DNA from 3 places in the Paenibacillus sp. FSL R10-2778 genome. Region 1 is predicted to be linked to each of the others. Evidence: riboswitches for the same ligand, from Rfam matches in the RefSeq annotation. Region 1 holds a riboswitch; each other region holds the start of a gene.
The links. Region 1 has a riboswitch for cyclic di-GMP ahead of NST40_RS04780 (glycosyl hydrolase). Riboswitches for the same ligand answer to the same signal wherever they lie in the genome.
Positions count from the first base shown of each region.

Region 2: another riboswitch for cyclic di-GMP. It lies ahead of NST40_RS03225 (transglutaminase-like domain-containing protein); the one in region 1 lies ahead of NST40_RS04780 (glycosyl hydrolase).
Region 3: another riboswitch for cyclic di-GMP. It lies ahead of NST40_RS21705 (thiamine pyrophosphate-binding protein); the one in region 1 lies ahead of NST40_RS04780 (glycosyl hydrolase).

Region 1 is NZ_CP151956.1:1,105,579-1,108,739, forward strand. It holds gene NST40_RS04775 (sugar phosphate nucleotidyltransferase) at 252-1,625, shown strand; cyclic di-GMP riboswitch class I at 1,762-1,841, shown strand; gene NST40_RS04780 (glycosyl hydrolase) at 1,854-3,161, shown strand, end outside.
Region 2 is NZ_CP151956.1:733,014-736,174, reverse strand. It holds rRNA gene NST40_RS03230 (16S ribosomal RNA) at 1-700, opposite strand, end outside; gene NST40_RS03225 (transglutaminase-like domain-containing protein) at 1,067-1,876, opposite strand; cyclic di-GMP riboswitch class I at 1,890-1,970, opposite strand; cyclic di-GMP riboswitch class I at 2,045-2,127, opposite strand; gene NST40_RS03220 (class D sortase) at 2,247-2,906, opposite strand; gene NST40_RS03215 (GtrA family protein) at 3,009-3,161, opposite strand, start outside.
Region 3 is NZ_CP151956.1:4,793,474-4,796,634, forward strand. It holds gene NST40_RS21695 (YafY family protein) at 1-66, shown strand, start outside; gene NST40_RS21700 (HAMP domain-containing methyl-accepting chemotaxis protein) at 188-1,438, shown strand; cyclic di-GMP riboswitch class I at 1,613-1,709, shown strand; gene NST40_RS21705 (thiamine pyrophosphate-binding protein) at 1,865-3,161, shown strand, end outside.

The DNA.
Region 1 (3,161 bases):
TGTTCGCCCGAAAGATTTCCGTAGGAAAGCTAGCTTCGAAAGCATATGCTATCCTCGGATTTCTACCGCGAGAAGCGGTTCAATAAGGAAATCTGAGGATAACAGCGATCGGAAGTCCAAAATCCCTTGGAGTGGTTTCTACCTAACAAATTTTTTTAGTGCATCCGCTCGAAATAAGGCTAAGTGGAAGCTGACGTTTTGATAACAATTCAAATATGCTCGATTTCCATAATTCAAGGAGGGTTCATTCTATGAAAATGGTACTTCTATCAGGCGGTTCAGGTAAACGGTTATGGCCGTTGTCCAACGACTCACGTTCAAAGCAATTTCTAAAGGTACTTGAAAGCCCTCAAGGTGAACCAGAATCCATGGTACAACGTGTCTGGAGACAGCTGGAGGAAGCAGGGATGGCAGAATCATCTTATCTGGCCACCGGCCGTGGCCAAGTAGAAATGATACAAAGCCAACTGGGAAGTCATGTGCCGATTATCGTTGAACCGGAGCGTCGGGATACTTTTCCGGCTATCGCCTTAACAGCTACCTATCTTTATTCAGTGGCAGGTGTTTCTCCAGCGGAGACGGTAGCAATATTGCCTGTTGACCCTTATGTAGAAGCATCTTTTTTCGATACCATAGCTATGCTTGAGGGGACCATGCTGGAAAGTGGAGCAAATCTGGCTCTTATGGGTGTTGTTCCTGAACATGCCTCAGAGAAATACGGATATATTATTCCTACCACCGAAGAGGCGGGGGAAAATGGTTTTATGAAGGTGAGTCACTTTCAAGAGAAACCTGACCGCATACAAGCAGAACAGCTCATCGAGCAAAATGCCTTGTGGAATTGCGGAGTGTTTGCCTTCCGCTTAGGGTACTTGTTAGATATTTTGCAGCGTAAAGGGTTGCCTTTAGGATATGAAGAATTGCAGAAGCAGTATAAGCTATTGTCTTCCATCAGTTTTGATTATGAAGTGGTGGAGAAAGAAGAACATATTGTGGTGCAGCCGTATGATGGATTCTGGAAGGATCTTGGAACGTGGAATACGCTGACAGAGGAAATGAGCAGCAAGCATGTAGGAAAAGGTTTTGTGACGGCGGATTCTGAGGGGACTTGCTTGATTAATGAGCTGGACATTCCGATTACGGTAATTGGTGCGAAGGATCTGATCATTGCGGCTAGCCCGGATGGGATTCTAGTTACCCATAAAGCTGAGAGCCCACGGATTAAAGAAGTGCTGAAGACCTTTGAACAAAGACCGATGTACGAGGAACGCCGTTGGGGTCATTACAAAGTTATTGATTATGTGAAATATGATGAAGGCAATGAAGTGCTGACCAAACGGATTTTTATATCCGAGGGGAATAATATCAGCTATCAATTACATCGCAAGCGTAGTGAAATTTGGACAATCGTCAGCGGCGAAGCAAGTATTGTGCTGAATGAGAAAAAACATAATGTGAAGGCTGGGGACGTGGTACGTATACCGGAAGGAACGAAGCACGCGATCCTTGCTTTGACGGATGTTGAGTTTATAGAGGTACAGACGGGGTCTGAATTAGTAGAAGAAGATAACATACGTATTACTTTAGACTGGAATGATATAGAACTACAACAATTCATTTCATAGGTCTAACCTATCTATTTAACCAATTCAAAATTTCTTGAAACAGGTAAATTGACTCAATTATCAAAAAAAGTCATAAAAACACTAAATATATCATTAATTGTCGTCGATACTTACGGTAAGAGAGATTATTTCTCTTAAATTGAAAAGGCAAACCTATCGAAAGGTAGGGACGCAAAGCTATAGGGCCTTCGAAAGAGTGGCAGCCTGGCTACCGAAAGGGAGATTATTTTGAAAGCTTACCGTACGTATCGATTGTTTGGTGCATTTCTGTCACTCGTCCTGTTTCTGACTGCACTTCCGCTTGCTGTTGGAATTTCGCCGTCTGTTGTCATAGCTGCTTCAAATTCTGGAACGCCAGTTACCCCAGGTGCCTCACCTGAAGCCGTAAAGCTGCTTAACTATTTTTACTCGATCTCAGGAAAAGGTATTATTGCCGGTCAACATGACTATTTAGAAAGTCCAGATGAAATTAACAATATGCTGAAGGGAACCAGCGGACAATATGCGGCTCTTCACGGTTATGAAATGGGTGCGATCAGTGGTCAGTCCGAAGCAACGATGGCTTGGCAACGTCAAAATGTGGTGAACAGCGCCATCAACTGGAATAAAGCGGGCGGGATCGTAGCTATGACTTTTCATGCTAACCTGCCGGGCACCTCTTATGACTGGGATAATGTGAAAAAAACACTTAGCCAGAGTGAGTTCGATAGTTACGTTACACCGGGTACCAAGCAATATAACAATCTGATCGCTGAGCTTGATAAGGTGGCCGTCTCTTTAAAAAGCTTGCGCGATGCCAACGTTCCGGTGCTTTGGAGACCCTATCATGAAATGAACGGGAACTGGTTCTGGTGGGGGAAGAAAAATAACTTTTCTAAACTATGGAATATTATGTATGACCGTTTTGTTAACGTTCATAAATTAAATAATTTGTTATGGGTATGGAGTCCGAATGCTCCCAATGTTTGGTCAGATCCTTATGCGCTAACTTATCCAGGTGCTGATAAAGTAGATATTCTGGCAGCAGATATATACGAAAATGATTACCAGCAAAAATACTATGACAGCTTATTGAGTCTAGCCGCAGGCAAACCGATTGCGATCGGGGAGAATGGTGAAATGCCTAATCTGGAGAAGCTTCAGCAATCGCAAAATAAATGGACGTATATGATGAGCTGGGGAAAAATGCTTTACGAGAATAACAGTGCAGACACAATCAAAACATTTATGAATAGCAACTATACCCTGACCAGAGATAAATTAAATACTGGTCTGGCACCGACACCTAGCGCCGCACCAGCGCCGGCACCTTCCGAAGAAGAGGGGGAGGCAGCAATTCCTCTCGCGAAGGGGCTTGCAGGAGAGTATTACAACAACATGCAGTTGTCGGGAGCAGCAGCTCTTAACAGAACTGATGCAATAATCGATTTCAATTGGCGGCAAGGCTCGCCGGATGCCGCCCTCGGGATTGATCGGTTCTCCATACGTTGGAGCGGTAAAATCAAGCCATTATATAATGAGCAATATACATTTTAC
Region 2 (3,161 bases), 370 kb from region 1:
GCTACACGTGGAATTCCACTTTCCTCTTCTGTACTCAAGCCACCCAGTTTCCAGTGCGACCTCAGGTTGAGCCCAAGGTTTAAACACCAGACTTAAATAGCCGCCTGCGCGCGCTTTACGCCCAATAATTCCGGACAACGCTTGCCCCCTACGTATTACCGCGGCTGCTGGCACGTAGTTAGCCGGGGCTTTCTTCTCAGGTACCGTCACTCCGGTAGCAGTTACTCTACCGGACGTTCTTCCCTGGCAACAGAGCTTTACGATCCGAAAACCTTCATCACTCACGCGGCGTTGCTCCGTCAGGCTTTCGCCCATTGCGGAAGATTCCCTACTGCTGCCTCCCGTAGGAGTCTGGGCCGTGTCTCAGTCCCAGTGTGGCCGTTCACCCTCTCAGGTCGGCTACGCATCGTCGCCTTGGTGGGCCGTTACCCCACCAACTAGCTAATGCGCCGCAGGCCCATCCCTCAGTGACAGATTGCTCCGTCTTTCATTCTTCTCTCAGGAGAAAAAAGAAATTATCCGGTATTAGCTACCGTTTCCGGTAGTTATCCCAGTCTGAAGGGCAGGTTGCCTACGTGTTACTCACCCGTCCGCCGCTAAGTTATTTTGAAAGCAAGCTTTCAAAATAACTCCGCTCGACTTGCATGTATTAGGCACGCCGCCAGCGTTCGTCCTGAGCCAGGATCAAACTCTCCAATTAGTATTGAAAAGAGCGATATGCTCATTTTGAAACATCTGACGAGAAAATTAATTCTCTAATTTTGGATTTCACTTGCGTGATTTCCTACTCACTCGTTGTTCAGTTTTCAAAGATCAAGTTCTCGTTGGCGCCGTTTAATGTCTCAGCAGCAACTCTTATAATATATCATGTTATCTTCAGAAATGCAAGCTTTATTTTCGAAGCTTTTTATCAGCCTCGTCTATATCGCCTGTACGCTGTCTAACAACGCTTACCTATAATACCCCAACTATTAATAGAAAAGCAACCCCTAATATAAAAATAAACAACTAGCTTAATAATTAAGCTAGTTGTTTATTTAATAGAGTTATGTTTCTAGCGACGAACTTAATAGTATTTTGCCGCAGTATATTTGCTTGAGGCTTTAATTAAATCGGTTTTCTTATCACTCTTTGCAAGTCCTGCATCCACTGTAGTATCAATGGTAACCCACTTCCCATTAAGCAACACTTCGTTCCAGGCATGATATTGCGTAACGTAGCTTGTATTCCCCATTACCAACTTAGCAGGAACATCTACACTCCGCAGCATTGCGGCAAAAAGAGAAGCGTAATCATAGCAAATCCCTTTTTTAGTAGTCAATGTCTTATCGATGCTTGGAATATAATCAGTAGTTACACTATTAGCAAGAGAGTAATCATATTGTACATTCGCAACTACATAGTTATAGATCGCTTTAACTTTCTCTTCGTCTGTTGTTTTGCCTTGTACTAATTGTTTAGCTTTGACAATCGCTTTATCAGAAGAACTCCATTTCACATTCTGTACGGAGCCCAAATATACGGAATTCGAGTCACTCATGGTTACGTCTACTACTTCGGAATATAATGCTTTGTATTTATTGCCGGTTGTGTTCTCCAGAACAGAAACCTTATAAGTCCCATTTCCTTGTTGCAAAGGGAAGTCCTCAGCTTGTCCAGAAGCATACAAGTTATATGTATAGCTGCTGTTATCTTTGGTGATCATGAGTTTGATTCTTTTATCTTTCGGAATATCATAGTTAATACCAATAACACCTTGAGCCACTTTGGATGTAATCAACCAGCTGGCATCTGCACTTGCAGCTTGAGCTGTACTTACCGGAACTGAAGTCATTAGGACGAACAACGCCACCAGCATAAAATAAACCTTTTTCACGGATAAAACTCCTTTCGGTAGCTGGCTGCCATCCTTTCGGGAAGGCCCTTTAGCTTTGCGTCCCTACCTTTCGATAGGTTTGCCGTTATCGTATAAGCTCTATCTGTTCTAGCTTTACTAGATATAATTGATAGAATCCATTTGAAACAAACAAAAAAAGCCTCTTCATTCGGTAGCTGGCTGCCATCCTTTCGGGAAAAGGCCCTTTAGCTTTGCGTCCCTACCTTTCGGAAGGTTTGCCGTTATCGTGTTTAGCTTTCATAGTATAATACTATCATATTTATAGTTGTGAACAAGACCTAATTTACTAGATTACCCATTATTTTATAAATATCTCCCGGTATTTGTGTTTTCTTGTCATTCACTATTCTCATTTTGTTAATTTGGCATGAACAATCAGCCGATGCGTTGGATTCACTAGCGGATCACATGTAATCAGAGTAACAATCTTATCCTTGTCATTCCCGTCAAGAACGGAGACATCACTCGGATCTACAACAGAAATATCATACACCTCATAGTTAAACACCTGATCACTAGTCTTTACCGTGATAACATCCCCCACAACAACCTCATTCAATCTGTTAAACAAACGACCCGTAGTTCGAGCCCGATGCGCCGCGATTGCAGCATTCCCGATCTCTCCAAGGGGTGCCGTTTCTTTCATATGGGCTGCAGCATGTTTCATATTAGCTTTTGTAGCCCCTTCTAATACAGGCAGCTTCAAATCAATCTTATCGATTTCAATTAATGCGATTACTTTGCCACCGACTTCAATCTCCGGTTCAGGCTTTTCTGTCTCTTGGGGTTGGGGCTGTGCCTGAGCATCCAGAACCGATTCCTCTGCTAACAGCTGAGTAACTTCAGCATACCTGCTCTTCAGATCTGGCTGGGGAGTACTATCGGCAGTGCTTAGTTCAGCCGTTTCTAATAACTTCTCCTGCTGCCTGTCGTTGTACCACTCGTTAGCTGTCGGATATAACATGATAAGTATCCCAGCCAGTATGAGTAGATAGGAGAATTTACGCAATGTTATTCACCTCCGTATATTATTTCTATGGTTATATACAAATCAAGCAGAAACAGCTACTTGCCTTTAAGCATAGCAACTCCTTCTGCCTGAAATTAATGTTTAAAATACCCATTTACGACTTCCAAAGAAATTGATGATCACCGTGATAAAGGTAACCAGCACCTTGGAGATCAAGACTTGAATACCTAGTTTGTCTGTCAACAGATGCATTAACAACAGTGATATTCCGAGCACTACCAGATTCAGCACGAT
Region 3 (3,161 bases), 3.2 Mb from region 1:
ATCGAACTAGTAGGGATGGTAAAGTCTGCTATTAAAACAATTTCCACAATATATGAGGAATTTTGACATGAATTCTAAATATCTACTACTTAAAGAAGATTTATGACACTTCTCTATAGACCAATGACCTATAAATCCCCTATAATAACACCATTACATAAAATTTAATAAGGGGGACATTTTACCAATGAGCTGGATGCACAAACTTCCGTTAAAACAAAGAATTGTTGCCGGATGTTACCTCGTTGCCGCACTGTTTGCTATTCCTGTCTTAGTTACGTTAATGATTCTAGGTCAATTTCTCGTAGGAATTATACTAGTAGTTGTTCTTGCAGGTCTGACTTTACCTGTTGCTCGCTTCGTGGAGAGAACGCTTACATCATCTTTTGATGATATTGCTAATGTATCTCACAGTATTTCGAAGGGCGATTTCACTAGCAGAGCGGACGAAAATGGCTCAATGGGTGACGTAAGCCGCTCCTTTAACACAATGATTGATAAGCTCAAGAAGATTCTGACCGATGCATCGCAGATCACCCGTCAAGTTATGGATGCAAGCCGCGGAATCGAAGATAAGAACCAGAACCTGAAAATTGTCATGGCACAAGTAGCCTCTTCTTCTACTGAGCTCGCTCTTGGTGCAAATGAAATATCTACGGATATCGCTGATATGACAGAATCCATTAAAGACATTGAGACCAAAGTATCCAATTATACGAACTCCACCAAAGAAATGAACAGACGTTCAATACATACCTTAGAACTTGTTGAGCAAGGGCGCCAATCCGTAGATACACAGGCTGAAGGCATGCGTAAAAACATAGAGGCTACACAAAAAGTGGCTGATACTATTGAAGCTCTCTCACAAAATGCCCGCGGGATTACGATGATCACCAAGACCATCACAGAGATCGCTGAGCAGACCAACCTGCTGTCACTGAATGCCTCCATCGAAGCTGCTCGTGCCGGAGAGCATGGTCGGGGTTTTGCCGTTGTAGCTCAAGAGGTCCGCAAGCTTGCTGAAGAATCTACGGCATCCACAAAAGAAGTATTCGGCTTGGTCCGCAGCATTGAGTCAGATATTAAACAAGCCATCGATAATATTGCCATCAATGAAGAGGTTGTGCAGGTTCAGAATGAAATGATCACTCAATCTGCCCATATTTTCGCACAAATTGTACAAAGCGTGCAGTACATTACCGAGCAAATCTCTTCATTCTCTGCGGAGAGTGATCTTATGCTAGAAAGTGCCTTGAAAATTTCCAGTGCAATTGAGAATATCTCAGCAATCACCGAAGAAACTGCTGCTGGCACGGAAGAGGTATCGGCGGCTATGAATGAACAGATTAATGCCCTGCAGTCTGTTGCAGAAGAAACGGAAAAAATGACCCAGGCCGTATTTAATCTGCAAAAAACCATTCATATCTTTAAATTCTAGTTCAAAACTATCAACTGCCACCTAAGCTGAGTCTTAGGTGGCAGTTTTTTTCGCGAGGCAAAACTTCATCTCTTGGACAAGACTTTCGTCAAATTTCGAGTTTTTTTAGCGGATTATGTTGACAAAAATTAATGAGGAATATATTGTAAAGGAAAATTATTCTTATCAACTATAAATTAATATTGGCAAAATCCTCGAAAGAGGATGACGCAAAACCATGGATCTACAGCCTCATTTTTTCGTTTGAGGCCATGATTGCCAGGTTGCAGAGGAACCAGGACGGCTGAACTATTGTTCAGTCTTAGCGGCGCCTTATGCCACCAACCTGTGCTTACTATAGAGCACAGGTTTTTACTTTTTGAGTATATTGATCTATCGTATCTATTCGGTAGATTAATAACTAATATATATCAAAAAACTTGTGAGGTGTTTCTTTTGAAGACAGTCGCAGATTACATGGCGGAAGCACTACGTAACCTTGGAGTCACACATTCTTTTGGGATCATTGGCAAATCCATTTGTCCAATTGTTCTAAAGATGGTGGATTACGGTATTGAATTTATTCCCGGCAGACATGAAGCAAGCTCCGGATTCGAAGCAGCAGGGTATGCGCTGAAAACGGGTAACCTAGGCGTAGCATTTGGTACTTCGGGTCCTGGGGGAACTAACCTGCTTACAGCAGCAGCACACGCGAAAGCTAACAACCTACCTGTCCTATTTATTACCGGCCACCAATCCATTACAGAGCTTGGAATTCCTCAATGTCAGGACTCCACCTCTTTTCTGGCTGATTTAGCTGATATGTTCAGACCTGCCACCTTGTTCAGTAAATTGGTTGAACGTGGGGATCACTTCGGTACTATTTTTAATCATGCGATTTCTGTGGCCCTGACCAAACGGGGTCCTGTTCATCTTTGTATTCCTTTTGATGTACAAACTGAAGTATTGGAAGAATGCAATATAGTAATCCCAGAAAGAGAATCTCTAATTAGTCTAGCTAATATCGATAGAGTCATCGATGCTATTCAAGCTGCTAAGAATCCTTTGATTATTGCGGGTAAAGGAATTAACCGCTCCGGAGCACATAAAGAGCTTGTTCAACTCGCAGAAACTTTTAATATTCCTGTAGTAACATCTCCTGGTGGAAAAGGGGCTATAGTCTGGGATCACCCACTCTATCATGGTCCTATTGGCGTTGGCGGTTCGACCCACGGGGACGATTTATTGAATAAAAGCGATTTATTTATAGTGCTTGGATCACGTTTAAGTGATATGACCATCTGTAATCTTAAACGGGAGAATCATCCAGCAACTTTAATTCAATTTGATATTGATCCAACCTTTGTCGGAAAAATACTATTGTCCAAAACGATACCGGTCACCGGGGACCTGCGCGATAATTTGGTGCACTGCCTAAATCATATTGACCCAAGCACAATCACCAAACGTGAGGCTTTGGCCGATACGGATTATTCAGAAGAGCTTCCAACCCTCAAGAATCTTTCCCTTGCTTCGGTAATGAGTACTTTAAGTGATTTGATCCCTTATAATAATTCAATTTTCGTTGATGATGGAAGTCATGGATTCCACGCTGCAAAATGGTACAAGGTTAAGAAACCGGGCAGCTTTGTTTTTGATGCGTATTTTGCTTGCATGGGTAATTCGATCGGCATGGCTATTGGTGCAAAAGTTGCAGCTCCTGAAGAAACTGTCCTCTGCATTA